2 regions of the Streptomyces sp. NPDC085596 genome follow, and region 2 is predicted to be linked to the other one. Evidence: predicted binding sites of a transcription regulator. Region 2 holds the regulator's gene; the other holds the start of a gene.
The links. The regulator HspR, encoded in region 2, represses chaperone genes until heat shock. The targets are predictions, from matches to a motif close to TTGAGNNNNNNNNNCTCAA.

Region 1 (7,212 bases), on a different contig from region 2:
GTCGCGTGACGGCCGGACGCTGCCCGGCGTGCTCGACATCGAGTGGAACCCGTACGGCGACGCCTGTTACGGCATGGCCGGCGCCGCGATGACCAACTGGATCGCGGACTTCCTGAACACCTACCGGGCGCGCACCGGCCGGGACGCGGTGATCTACACGGCGACGAGCTGGTGGACCCAGTGCACGGGCAACAGCGCCGCCTTCGGCGCGGTCAACCCGCTGTGGATCGCCCGGTACGCCACCGCGCCGGGCACGCTGCCCGCGGGCTGGGGCTTCCACACGATGTGGCAGTACACCTCCTCCGGCCCGACGGTCGGCGACCACGACCGGTTCAACGGCGCCCTGGACCGGGTGCAGGCCCTGGCCAACGGATAAGGACGTACGTACGCGAAAGGCCCGAGCCCCCCTCGCATGGGGGACTCGGGCCTTCGCCCTGTTCAGGCCGCGACCGGGACCTCCGCCACGGTGGCGGGCGCGAGGGCCAGCTCCAGCACCTGGCGGACATCGGTCACCGCGTGCACGTCGAGCTTCTCCAGCACCTCGGCCGGGACGTCGTCCAGGTCGGCCTCGTTGCGCTTGGGGATGATCACGGTGGTCACCCCGGCGCGGTGCGCGGCGAGCAGCTTCTGCTTCAGCCCGCCGATCGGCAGCACCCGCCCGGTCAGCGAGACCTCACCGGTCATCGCCACGTCCGTGCGGACCAGCCGTCCGGAGAGCAGGGAGGCCAGCGCGGTCGTCATGGTGATGCCCGCGCTCGGCCCGTCCTTCGGGACCGCGCCGGCCGGGAAGTGGATGTGCACACCCCGGTCCTTCAGGTCGGCCACCGGCAGCTCCAGTTCGGCGCCCCGGCTGCGCAGGAAGCTCAGCGCGATCTGCGCCGACTCCTTCATCACGTCACCGAGCTGCCCGGTCAGGGCCAGCCCCGCCGCGCCCGTCTCCGGGTCGGCGAGCGACGCCTCGACGTACAGCACGTCGCCGCCCGCCCCGGTGACCGCGAGCCCGGTCGCCACGCCGGGTACGGCGGTACGGCGCTCGGCCGGGTCCTGCGCGGACTCGGGCACGTGGTGCGGACGCCCGACCAGGCCGCGCAGATCCTCCTCGCGGACGGTGAACGGCAGCTCCCGCTCGCCCAGTTCGTGCTGGGCCGCGACCTTGCGCAGCAGCCGTGCCACGGTCCGCTCCAGGGTGCGCACGCCCGCCTCGCGGGTGTACTCCCCGGCGAGCCTGCGCAGCGCGCCCTCCTCCAGCGTGACCTCGTCGCCGGTCAGGCCGGCCCGCTCCAGCTGGCGCGGGAGCAGGTGGTCGCGGGCGATGACGACCTTCTCGTCCTCGGTGTAGCCGTCCAGCCGGACGATCTCCATCCGGTCGGCCAGCGCCTCCGGGATCGCCTCCAGCACATTGGCGGTGGCGAGGAAGACCACGTCGGACAGGTCGAGTTCGACCTCCAGGTAGTGGTCGCGGAAGGTGTGGTTCTGCGCCGGGTCCAGCACTTCGAGCAGGGCGGCGGCCGGGTCGCCCCGGAAGTCCGAGCCGACCTTGTCGATCTCGTCCAGCAGCACGACCGGGTTCATCGACCCGGCCTCCTTGACCGCGCGGACGATACGGCCGGGCAGCGCGCCGACGTAGGTGCGCCGGTGGCCCCGGATCTCCGCCTCGTCGCGGACGCCGCCGAGGGCGACCCGGACGAACTTCCGCCCCATCGCGTGCGCCACGGACTCACCGAGGCTGGTCTTGCCGACGCCGGGCGGGCCGACCAGCGCGAGCACGGCACCGCCGCGCCGCCCGCCGATCACACCGAGGCCGCGCTCACCGCGCCGCTTGCGCACCGCGAGGTACTCGGTGATGCGCGCCTTCACGTCGTCCAGACCGGCGTGCTCGGCGTCCAGGATCTCCTTGGCGCCCTGGATGTCGTAGGTGTCCTCGGTCCGCTCGTTCCACGGCAACTCCAGGACGGTGTCCAGCCAGGTGCGAATCCAGGAGCCCTCGGGCGACTGGTCGGAGGAGCGCTCCAGCTTCTCCACTTCCTTGAGCGCGGCCTCGCGGACGTGCTCGGGCAGGTCGGCGGACTCCACGCGGGCGCGGTAGTCGTCGGACTCCTCGGCCGCGTCCGGGCCGTCGCCGTTCAGCTCGCGCAGTTCCTTGCGGACCGCTTCCAGCTGGCGCCGCAGCAGGAACTCGCGCTGCTGCTTGTCGACGCCCTCCTGGACGTCCTTGGCGATGGTCTCGGCCACGTCCTGCTCGGCGAGGTGGTCGCGGAGCTGCTGGGTGGCGAGCTTCAGGCGGGCCACCGGGTCGGTGGTCTCCAGCAGCTCGGTCTTCTGGTCGGTGGTGAGGAAGGGCGAGTAACCGGAGTTGTCGGCGAGCGCGGAGACGTCGTCGATGGCCTGGACCCGGTCCACGACCTGCCAGGCGCCGCGTTTGCGCAGCCAGGTGGTGGCCAGCGCCTTGTACTCCTTGACCAGGTCGGTCACCTGGCCGGGCAGGGGGTCGGGCACGGACTCCTCGACACGGGTGCCCTCGACCCACAGGGCGGCGCCGGGGCCGGTCGTGCCCGCGCCGATGCGGACCCGGTCGCGCCCCTTGACCAGGGCGCCGGGGTCGCCGTCGGCGAGTCTGCCGACCTGCTCGACGGTGCCCAGCACACCGGTCTTCGCGTAAGTGCCGTCGATGCGCGGGACCAGCAGCACCTTCGGCTTGCCGGACTCCGCACGCGCGGCGGCCTGGGCGGCCTCCACGGCGGCCCGCACCTCGGCGTCGCTCAGATCCAGCGGAACGACCATGCCGGGCAGCACGACCTCGTCGTCGAGCGGCAGCACGGGCAGAACGAGCGTGAACGCTGTGGACTCATCAGCCATGATCTCCCCTATGGCAGTCAACTTGAGCAACACTGACTCAATGCTCAGCAGCCGTTGAATGTTCCCCGAACATCGTTCGCTCTGGGCGAACGAAGACTTCCGCGGCGAGCGGGGCAGGATGTCGGCATGACTGCCACGCACGACAGACCCGTGGACCCCGTGGTCTTGGACCGGCGCGAGGGACCGTACGGAGAGGTGGTGCTGCGCCGGAGCGGGGAGTTGCTCCAGATCATCGCCAACGGGTGTTTCCTGATGGACACTTCCGACGGACGCTCGGAGCGGCTGCTCGTGGACGCGGCGCGGGACGCGCTGGACGACCGCCCGGCTCCGGAGGTGCTGATCGGCGGGCTCGGCGTGGGCTTCTCCCTGGCGCACGCGGCCGCCGACCCCCGCTGGGGACGGATCACCGTGATCGAGCGCGAGCCCGCCGTCATCGACTGGCACCGCGGCGGCCCGCTGGCCCCGATCTCCGCCGGGGCGCTGGCCGACCCGCGTACGCGCGTCGTGGAGGCGGATCTCGTCGCTTACGTCAATGAGACATCGGACACGTTCGACGCGCTGTGCCTCGACATCGACAACGGCCCCGGCTGGACCGTCACGGAGGGCAACGAGAGCCTGTACACACCACGCGGACTCGCCGCGTGCGCAAGGGTGTTGAGACCTGGCGGGGTACTGGCCACCTGGTCCGCGCAGCCCTCTCCGGAATTTGAAGGAACCTTGCGGAATGCCGGGTTCCGACAGGTGCGTACCGAAGAGGTCCCCGTTGCCCGTGGCGTTCCCGACGTGGTCCATCTCGCCGTCCGACCTGGATAGCGACGGCCCGGCGTGTCCCCGTAATGTGCAGCGTGACGCGGATCATTCAAGCGTCAATCGCAGTCATGGGATCACCCCACGGATTCCGGAAAGCAACAGGGGCGGGCGATGGAGCAGACACACACCTCCCAGACCAGCGCGGCGACGACGTCTCAGGGCGCGCAGCGCCGGGTCCTGGTCGTCGAGGACGACCCCACGATCGTCGACGCTGTCGCGGCCCGGCTCCGCGCCGAGGGATTCCTCGTGCAGACCGCCGGTGACGGTCCGTCGGCGGTCGACACGGCCGAGGCGTGGCAGCCCGACCTGCTGATCCTCGACATCATGCTGCCCGGCTTCGACGGCCTGGAGGTCTGCCGCCGCGTGCAGGCGTCCCGCCCGGTGCCGGTGATGATGCTCACCGCGCGCGACGACGAGACCGACATGCTGGTGGGTCTCGGGGTCGGCGCCGACGACTACATGACCAAGCCGTTCTCCATGCGGGAGCTGGCCGCGCGCGTGCACGTCCTGCTGCGCCGCATGGAGCGCGCCGCGCTCGCCGCGACCACCCCCCGCTCCGGCATACTCCGCCTCGGCGAGCTGGAGATCGACCACGCCCAGCGCCGGGTGCGGGTGAAGTCCGACGACGTGCACCTGACGCCCACCGAGTTCGACCTGCTGGTGTGCCTGGCCAACACCCCGCGCGCGGTGCTCTCCCGGGAGCAGCTGCTGGCCGAGGTGTGGGACTGGGCGGACGCCTCCGGCACCCGGACCGTGGACAGTCACATCAAGGCGCTGCGCCGGAAGATCGGCGCCGAGCGCATCCGCACGGTGCACGGGGTCGGTTACGCGCTGGAGACGCCGACGCCGTGAGTCTGGGACGGGAAGCGGGGCGCCGGCGCGCCGGGGGCGGACCCTGGGGCGGTGTACGCCCGTTCTCGATCAAGACCAAGCTGGGCGCGCTGGTCGTCATCTCGGTGCTGATCACCACCGGTCTCTCCATGATCGCGGTGCACACCAAGACCGAACTGCGCTTCATCACGGTCTTCTCGATGATCGCCACGCTGCTGATCACCCAGTTCGTGGCCCACTCGCTCACCGCGCCGCTGGACGAGATGAACGCGGTGGCCCGCTCCATCTCGCACGGCGACTACACGCGCCGGGTGAGCGAGGGCCGCCGCGACGAACTCGGCGACCTGGCCGTGACGATCAACGTCATGGCGGACGAGCTGGAGGCACAGGACCTCCAGCGCAAGGAGCTGGTGGCGAACGTCTCGCACGAGCTGCGCACCCCCATCGCGGGGCTGCGCGCGGTGCTGGAGAACATCGTCGACGGCGTCACCGAGGCCGACCCCGAGACCATGCGCACCGCGCTGCGCCAGACCGACCGTCTTGGCCGGCTGGTGGAGACCCTGCTCGACCTCTCCCGCCTCGACAACGGCGTGGTCCCGCTGAAGGCCCGCCGCTTCGAGGTGTGGCCGTATCTGTCCGGGGTGCTCAAGGAGGCCAACATGGTCGCCTCGGCGCGCGCCGGACTCGCCTCCGGCTCCGGCAGCCACACCCGTACCGACGTGCATCTGCACCTGGACGTGTCCCCGCCGGAGCTGACCGCGCACGCCGATCCCGAGCGCATCCACCAGGTCGTGGCGAACCTCATAGACAACGCGGTCAAGCACAGCCCGCCGCACGGCCGGGTGACGGTGCGGGCCCGGCGCGGGTCGCGTCCGGAGTCGCTGGAGCTGGAGGTGCTGGACGAGGGTCCGGGCATCCCCCGGTCGGAGTGGCACCGCGTGTTCGAGCGGTTCAACCGGGGCCAGGTGACCCGCCCGCACGGTCCGGGCAGCGACGGCGGCACCGGTCTGGGGCTGGCCATCGCCCGTTGGGCGGTGGATCTGCACGGCGGCCGGATCGGTGTGGCCGAATCCGAGCGCGGATGCCGGATCATCGTCACCCTTCCAGGAGCTGTTCCGGCGTCGAGTTGACGCTCCGAGTTGACGTAGGGTTCAGCTCGGAAGATCAAGATCCACGGACGTTCGCGCAGCCGGACGCGTGTGATCAGGGACGGGCCCGCGCGATGCGCCGAGCGATGACGCTCACGGCCCCGCTCCGCCGCACCCTCAGCCCTTCGCCCACATGCGGAACCCCGCTTGTTTCCCGCCATTTCACGGCCCGAAACGCGGTTCCCGATGTGACTTACGCGACGATGAACGGGCCCGACCTGACCTTCCCGCTCAGGGAGGCGTAGCCTTTATTCCCGCTGTCCATCACCTTGTGAAGCGGAAGAGGGCGGTTGCCGCCGTGTCGCCACAGTCCCCCAGTAACTCGAACGTCTCCACCGACGACCAAGCCGGGAAGAACCCCGCCGCGGCCTTCGGCCCGAACGAGTGGCTCGTCGATGAGATCTATCAGCAGTACCTCCAGGACCCGAATTCGGTAGACCGTGCCTGGTGGGACTTCTTCGCCGACTACAAGCCGGGGGCGCCCGCCGCCCCGGCTCCGGCGGGTACCGCGGCCGCGGGGGCCGCGGGCACCACCCCCACCACCCCCACCGCTCCACCGGCCCAGGCCGCGCCGGCTCCGGCCGCGCCCGCCCAGGCCCAGGCTCCGGCTGCCAAGCCCGCCGCAGCGCCCGCCCAGGCTCCGGCCCAGGCACCCGCGGCGAAGGCGGCTCCGGCCGCCCAGGCCCCGGCGAAGCCGGCCCAGCCGGCCGCGAAGCCGAAGGCCGCCGCAGCGCCCGCCACGGAGGCCCCCGAGGGTCCCGAGCTGGTCACGCTGCGTGGTCCGGCCGCCGCCGTGGTGAAGAACATGAACGCCTCGCTGGAGCTGCCGACCGCCACCTCGGTCCGCGCGGTCCCGGTGAAGCTGCTGTTCGACAACCGCATCGTCATCAACAACCACCTCAAGCGGGCCCGCGGCGGGAAGATCTCCTTCACGCACCTCATCGGGTTCGCCATGGTGCAGGCCATCAAGGCCATGCCGCCGATGAACTGGTCGTTCGGCGAGAAGGACGGCAAGCCGACCCTGGTCAAGCCGCCGCACGTCAACCTCGGTCTGGCCATCGACCTGGTGAAGCCCAACGGCGACCGCCAGCTGGTCGTCGCGGCCATCAAGAAGGCCGAGACGCTGAACTTCTTCGAGTTCTGGCAGGCCTACGAGGACATCGTCCGCCGCGCCCGCGAGGGCAAGCTCACGATGGACGACTTCACCGGTGTCACGGTCTCCCTGACCAACCCCGGCGGCCTCGGCACCGTGCACTCCGTGCCGCGCCTGATGCCCGGCCAGTCGGTGATCATGGGCGTCGGCTCCATGGACTACCCGGCGGAGTTCCAGGGCACCAGCCAGGACACCCTGAACAAGCTCGGTGTCTCCAAGGTCATGACGCTCACGTCGACCTACGACCACCGGACCATCCAGGGCGCCGCCTCCGGCGAGTTCCTGCGCCAGGTCGCCAACCTTCTCCTCGGTGAGAACGGCTTCTACGACGACATCTTCGAGGCGCTGCGCATCCCCTACGAGCCGGTCCGCTGGCTCAAGGACATCGACGCCTCCCACGACGACGACGTCACC
Region 2 (7,212 bases):
CGGGACAGAGGCGACACATCCCCACGCGGTGACCGAGATGTGCGCGGAAGGAAGCCGCCTCTACGCGAGTGCCCTGCGCACCGGCCGCATCCCGCGCGCGGACGCCGAAGCGGCCCCGTGCCTGATGGAGTTCGCCCTGCTCCACCCCGACCCCGACGACCCCGGCTGGCTGCGGCCCGTGGCGCCGGCCGTCGCGCTGGCCCAGCGGCTGAGCCCCATCGAGCGGGAGATCGCCGATCGGCGGCGCCGGTCCATCGTGCTGTCCGAGATCTTCGAACCCTTCATGACGCTGAGCGCGCGTGAGGACGCCCCGACCCACGCCATCACCGTCCTGGAGGGCCTGGACCGCATCAACGCGGCCCTGGACCTGGCGACCGGCCAGTGCCGCACCGAGGTGCTCACCGTGCAGCCTGGTGGGCGCCGCAGCCCCGAGAACCGCCTCCTGGAGGCGCTGGAGCGCGACCAGCCGCTCATCGAGCGCGGGGTGCGCATCCGGACCCTGTACCAGCACACCGCCCGCTACAGCGCCGACCGGCTCGCCTACGTGGACCGCTTCGCCGACGGCAAGGCGGAGTACCGCACCATCGACGAACTGGTCGAGCGGCTGATCATCTGCGACGAGACGGTGGCCTTCATCCCGGTCCGCGATGACCGCCAGGTCGCCCTGGAGCTGCGCCACCCCGGCCTGGTGCGCTACCTCGTCAAGGTCTTCGAGTTCATGTGGAGCCGCGCGGTCCCGCTGAGCGCCGGCACGCCCTACGAGACCGCACCGGACGGCATCACCGACATCCAGCACTCCATCGCCAAGCTCCTGGTGGAGGGCCATGTCGACGAGGCGATCGCGCGCCGCCTCGGGATGAACGTCCGCACCTGCCGGGCCCACATCGCCAAGCTGGCCACCGCGCTGGGCAGCGGCAGCCGGGCCCAGCTCGGCTACCTCATCGCCCGCTCCGGCATCCTCAACGAGGAGGAATGAGCGCGTAGTTCAGGGTGCGTGTACACCGCCCGCGGGCGCCGGAGCCGGTCCGTGCGACGGGCCGTCCAGCCCCACCTGGGCCATGCGGACGCCGAGTTGGGTACGGCTGGTCGCGCCCAGGGTCTCCGAGAGCCGGGCTATGTGCGCGCGGCAGGTGCGCACGCTGATGCCGAGCCGCTCGGCGATCACCGCGTCCTGGTGGCCCTCGGCGAGCAGCGCGGCGATGGCGCGTTCACGGTGCGAGATGCCTTCGATGCCGGTGTCGGGCAGCGGGGCGGTGAGCGGGATCGCCAGTCGCCACAGCCGCTCGAAGACGGTCACCAGGTACTCCACCAGCGCCGGGTGGCGCAGCTCCAGGGCCATGGTGCGGTCGGTGTTGGCGGGGATGAAGGCGACGGTGCGGTCGAAGAGGATGAGCCGGTCGATGACCTCGTCCAGGGTGCGGGCCTCCACCGCGTCGCCCATCAGCTCCAGGTAGTTGAGCAACCCCTGCCCGTGCCGGGCGACATGCGTGTACAGGTCGCGCATCCGCACGCCCCGGCCGCGCAGTTCCAGCGCCCGGTGCAGTCCCTCGGTCAGCTCGGCCTCGCGCCGGATGCCGCCGGGCTGCACGGTGAGCACCTCGGTCGCGCATGCCTCGGTCGCCTCGTCCATCGCGGCCTGGATACGGGTGAGCCCGTCCAGCACCCGGATCGCGGTGCCTTCACCCTGCGGGGCGAGGTCGGGCAGTTGACGGCCGAGCCCGGCGTACCAGTCGAACGCGGCGACCGCCGAGCCCATCCGGCGCTGGCTCTGGGTGACCTCGTCGTAGACCCCGCGCAGCAGCCGGGTCATCACCTCCTGCGGGGAGGTGGGGACCAGCCAGTCCATGTCGTCGGGGTCGGGGTGCAGCAGGGCCAGCTCCAGCAGGCAGGGCACCGGCTCGGCTTCGGCGCGCGGCACCCGGCCCCGGCGTACGGCGCGGGAGTACACGCGGTCCCCCGGCGCGCACAGCCGGTCGGCACCATGGGGATGTCTCTGCGTCGCGTGCCCGGCCATCGCCCATTCCACCCCCGGTCGCCGCCACTTCGCAGCGCAACTATGCGCGGCCCCGCCCGCCTCCGCAACACGGCTCCCCGCGCCCCGCGGGCCGCGAAACACCGGTATGCCCGGATCGTTGGGGGCCGCCGGGGCGCGAAAAAGGGAGGTGGCCCCGCCGTCACCGGGGCCGCCTCCCTCACCTGCCTCGGGGCCGTGCCCCGACCGCGCCGCGCGGTGTCAGCGCAGGCCGACGGCCGCGCAGGCCGCCTTGTAGCCGGCCGTGCAGATCTCGTCGACCGAGTAGATGCCGTCCGCGACGACCGTGTCCTTGATCTTGCTCTTGGTCAGCGCGCTCACCTGGACCAGCTTGGCCGGGATCTGCTTGTCGGTGGGGCTGTCGATGCGGTCCTGGGTGAGGGCGTCGAACTGGATGTCCTTGCCCTGCACCTTGGCGACGGCCATCTGGGCCGCGGCCTCGGCCTCGTCCGGGTAGGACTTGTAGACGCTCATGTACTGCTCGCCCGCCAGGATGCGCTGCACGGCGTCGAGTTCGGCGTCCTGACCGGTGATCGGGGGCATGGTGGTGACACCGGCGTTCTTGAGGGCCTTGATGACCCCGGCCGCCATGCCGTCGTTGGCGGAGTAGACGGCCGCGATGTTCGCCTTGCCTATCTTGCCGATCGCCTCGGTCATGTTGGCCTCGGCGTTCTCCGGCTTCCAGTCCTTGGTGTCGAAGCTGTCCGCGATCGTCACCTTGCCGTTCAGCTCGGAGAACGCACCCTCCTTGAACTGCTTGGCGTTGGGGTCGGTGGGCGAGCCGTTCATCATCACGATCTTGTCGGAGAGCCCGGCGCCCGAGCCCAGCCGCTCCAGCAGGGAGCGGCCCTGCACCTCGCCGACCAGCTCGTTGTCGAAGGAGATGTACGCGTCGATCGGGCCCTCGGCCAGCCGGTCGTAGGCGATGACCGGGATGCCCGCGTCCTTGGCCTTCTTCACCGTCGACGCGATGGCGTGCGAGTCGACCGCGTCCAGCAGGATGACGTTGACCTTCTCGTCGATCATCCGCTGCATCTGGTCGGCCTGCTGGCCGGCGTCCGCGTCGGCGTTGGCGTACTCGACCTTCCCCTTCTTGTGGGTCAGTTCGGACACCTTGCTCTTGATGATCGGGTAGTCGAACTTGTCGTAGCGGGTGTTGGCCTTCTCCGGGAGCAGCAGGCCGACGGTGACCTGGTCGCCCATGGTGGGGCTCGCGCTCGCGTCGTCACCCGCCGAGTTCAGGACGCCGCAGCCGGCGAGCGGGAGGACCATCGTGGAGACGGCCACGGACATGGCGATACGACGCATTCGAGGGCTCACTTCAGGTGCGTTCCGACGGGGTGCTGCGTGCGACCCAGGTGTCTGAAAAGACAACGCGGAGGCGCCCCATGGCGTCAAGCAAAACAACTTAACGAGATGGCAACACCACGCTGCGTTCAGCCGGTGAAGACCTGGCGGAGCCTTGCGCAACCCTCTGTAAACACGCTTCACACCCTCCCCGCCCGACCCACGTGTTACGTACACACTGTCGAATGAAGTCAGCCAGCCTGTGAACGCCGCTGTGAACGCTCCCGTGAACGACCGAGGGGCCGGGAGGCGTTGTGCCTCCCGGCCCCTTCGAGGGTGCTCGCCGGACGCGTCCGGTCAGTCCGCGGACTGCTGCCGCTTGGGCCGCCACACCACCAGCGCGCTGGTCTGCTGGACCTCCTGGTACGGGACCAGGTCGCGGCGGTAGGAGGCGTGCACGGCGGCCTCGCGCTGACGCATCGTCGCCGCCGCGCCGTCCAGGGCCGACTCCAGCTCTGCCACCCGGGACTGGAGCGCGACGACCTGGTTCTCCAGCTCGATGATGCGCTTGATGCCGGCCAGGTTGATGCCCTCGTCCTGCGACAACTGCTGCACCTGGCGGAGCAGTTCGATGTCACGGGCCGAATAGCGCCGCCCGCGCCCCGCCGTGCGGTCCGGGGAGACCAGACCGAGGCGGTCGTACTGCCGGAGCGTCTGCGGATGGAGTCCGGAGAGCTGCGCGGCGACCGAGATGACGTAGACCGGGGTCTCCTCGGTCAGCTCGTACGGGTTGCGCCGACGACCGGGTGTGTCCATCGGGCTCATTCTCCCTTCGCGGCCTCGAACAGCTCCGCCCGCGGGTCCTCGTCCGCGGTCGCCTCTCGATACGCCTCGAGCGCGTCACGAGCCTTCCCCGAGAGGTCCTTCGGGACACTCACCTCCACGGTGATCAGCAGATCACCATGGCTGCCGTCCTTGCGCGCCGCGCCCTTGCCCCGCGCCCGCATGGTGCGGCCGTTGGGCGTGCCGGGCGGCAGCTTCAGGGTGACCGGGGACCCGCCGAGGGTGGGTACCCGCACCTCGCCGCCGAGGGCTGCCTCGGCGAACGTCACCGGGACGGTGACGGTGAGGTTGTCACCCTTGCGGCCGAACACCTTGTGCTCGCCCACATGGACGGTGACGTACAGGTCGCCCGCCGGGCCGCCGCGCTCGCCGGGCGCGCCCTTGCCGCGCAGCCGGATGCGCTGCCCGTCGGTGACGCCCGCCGGGATGCGGACCTGCATGGTGCGCGAGGACTTGGCCCGGCCGCTGCCGCTGCACTCCATGCAGGGGTGCTCGGCGATCAGGCCGCGGCCCTTGCAGTCGGGGCACGGGTCGGTGAGCGAGAAGCCGCCGCCCGAGCCCCGCGCGACCTGTCCGGTGCCGACGCAGGTCGGGCACACACGCGGCGTGCCGTTCTTGTCGCCGGTGCCCGAACACGCCTTGCAGGGCGCCTGCGAGGTCATCCGGAGCGGTACGGTCGCGCCCTCGATCGCCTCGGTGAAGCTGAGCGTCACCTCGGTGTCGACGTCCTGCCCCCGGCGCGGCTGGGTACGGGTGGTACCCGCGCCGCCCCGGTTGAACAGGCCGCCGAAGACATCGCCGATGCCGCCGCCGAAGCTGCCGCTCTGCGCGCCGCCCGCCCCGCCGGCGCCGCCGAAGAGGTCGCCGAGGTCGAAGTTGAACTGCCCGCCGCCCGCCGCGCCCGGCCCCGGCCGGAAACCGCCGTTGCCGAACAGGGCGCGCGCCTCGTCGTACTCCTTGCGCTTCTTGGGGTCGCCGAGGACGTCGTTCGCCTCGGAGATCTCCTTGAAGCGCTCCTCGGCGCGGGTGTTGCCCTTGTTGGCGTCCGGGTGGAACTCGCGGGCGAGCTTCCGGTACGCCTTCTTGATCTCCGCCTCGGTGGCGTCCTTGGGGACGCCGAGGACCTTGTAGAAGTCCTTCTCGATGAAGTCCTTGGTGCTCATCCCCGACGTCCCTCCTTCCGGTACTGCGTGATCTGCGTGATTACGTCAGCCCTCCTCCGGGCCACCGTTCTCCTTGTCGTCGGCCGCGCTCTCCTCGGCCTCCTCCGCCTGGACGGTCTGCGCGCCGGGCTGCGGCTCGGCGACGGCCACCCGCGCGGGGCGGATGGTGCGCTCACCGATGCGGTAACCGGGCTGGAGGATGGCCACGCACGTCGTCTCGGTGACGTCGGGCGCGTAGGAGTGCATCAGGGCTTCATGGATCGTCGGGTCGAAGGGCTCGCCCTCCTTGCCGAACTGCATGAGGCCCATCTTGGCCGCGACGGACTCCATCGACTCGGCCACCGACTTGAAGCCGCCGACCAGTTCGCCGTGTTCCCGCGCGCGGCCGATGTCGTCCAGCACGGGCAGCAGCTCGGTCAGGAGGTTCGCGACGGCGACCTCCTTGACCGCGATGCGGTCGCGCTCGACGCGGCGGCGGTAGTTCTGGAACTCGGCCTGGAGGCGCTGGAGGTCCGCCGTGCGCTCACCGAGCGCCGTGCGTGCCTGGTCCAGCTGGGCCACCAGGGCCACGTCTGCACTTGCGTCCCCAGCCGGGGCCGCCCCCTCCTCGGAGGCGGCCTGCGGCTCGGCGTCGTCGGGGTTCGCGCCGGAGGGGACGTCGGGCTTCTCCTCGAAGCCCGGAGTCTCCTCCGTCACGCGGCACCGTCCTTGCGCTCGTCGTCGACGATCTCGGCGTCCACGACGTCGTCGTCCTTGGCGTCACCGGCGTCGGCGGAAGGACCGCCGGCGGCCTGGGCGCCCTGGGCGTCGGCGTACATGGCCTGGCCGAGCTTCTGCGAGACGGCGGCGACCTTCTCGGTGGCGGTGCGGATCTCGGCGGAGTTGTCGCCCTCGGCGGACTCGCCCTTGAGCTTCTCCTTCAGCTCCGCGACAGCCTCTTCGACCTCGGTCTTGATCTCGCCGGGGACCTTGTCCTCGTTGTCCTTGAGGAACTTCTCCGTCTGGTAGACGAGCTGCTCGCCCTGGTTGCGGGTCTCGGCGGCCTCGCGGCGGGCGTGGTCCTCCTCCGCGTACTTCTCGGCCTCCTGGCGCATGCGGTCGACCTCGTCCTTCGGCAGCGAGGAGCCACCGGTGACGGTCATCTTCTGCTCCTTGCCCGTGCCCAGGTCCTTCGCGGTCACGTGCATGATGCCGTTGGCGTCGATGTCGAAGGCGACCTCGATCTGCGGGACGCCACGCGGGGCCGGCGGCAGACCGGTCAGCTCGAACATCCCGAGCTTCTTGTTGTACGCCGCGATCTCGCGCTCGCCCTGGTAGACCTGGATCTGCACGGAGGGCTGGTTGTCCTCGGCGGTGGTGAAGATCTCGGACCGCTTGGTCGGGATCGTCGTGTTCCGCTCGATGAGCTTGGTCATGATGCCGCCCTTGGTCTCGATACCGAGGGACAGCGGGGTGACGTCGAGGAGCAGGACGTCCTTGACCTCGCCCTTGAGAACACCGGCCTGGAGGGCGGCACCGATGGCGACGACCTCGTCCGGGTTCACGCCCTTGTTGGCCTCGTTGCCACCGGTCAGCTCCTTGACGAGCTCGGCGACGGCCGGCATACGGGTGGAGCCACCGACGAGAACGACGTGGTCGATCTCGGACAGCTGGATGCCCGCGTCCTTGATGACGTTGTGGAACGGCGTCTTGCAGCGCTCCAGCAGGTCGGCGGTCAGCTGCTGGAACTGGGCGCGGGTGAGCTTCTCGTCCAGGTGCAGCGGGCCCTCGGCGGACGCCGTGATGTAGGGCAGGTTGATCGAGGTCTCCGTGGAGGACGACAGCTCGATCTTGGCCTTCTCGGCGGCCTCGCGGAGGCGCTGGAGGGCCATCTTGTCCTTGGCGAGG

Region 1: the regulator HspR is predicted to act here: its motif matches at 2,879-2,897, upstream of lon (endopeptidase La).

The regions. Positions count from the first base shown of each region.
Region 1 is NZ_JBITTC010000011.1:117,080-124,291, reverse strand. Features, by position in the region: gene ACIGA3_RS27470 (lysozyme) at 1-376, shown strand, start outside; gene lon (endopeptidase La) at 439-2,856, opposite strand; gene ACIGA3_RS27460 (spermidine synthase) at 2,983-3,669, shown strand; gene ACIGA3_RS27455 (response regulator transcription factor) at 3,778-4,518, shown strand; gene ACIGA3_RS27450 (ATP-binding protein) at 4,515-5,627, shown strand; gene ACIGA3_RS27445 (multifunctional oxoglutarate decarboxylase/oxoglutarate dehydrogenase thiamine pyrophosphate-binding subunit/dihydrolipoyllysine-residue succinyltransferase subunit) at 5,944-7,212, shown strand, end outside.
Region 2 is NZ_JBITTC010000005.1:211,760-218,971, forward strand. Features, by position in the region: gene ACIGA3_RS17075 (helix-turn-helix transcriptional regulator) at 1-976, shown strand, start outside; gene ACIGA3_RS17080 (LuxR C-terminal-related transcriptional regulator) at 986-2,014, opposite strand; gene ACIGA3_RS17085 (sugar ABC transporter substrate-binding protein) at 2,234-3,340, opposite strand; gene ACIGA3_RS17090 (heat shock protein transcriptional repressor HspR) at 3,677-4,135, opposite strand; gene dnaJ (molecular chaperone DnaJ) at 4,141-5,325, opposite strand; gene grpE (nucleotide exchange factor GrpE) at 5,371-6,021, opposite strand; gene dnaK (molecular chaperone DnaK) at 6,018-7,212, opposite strand, start outside.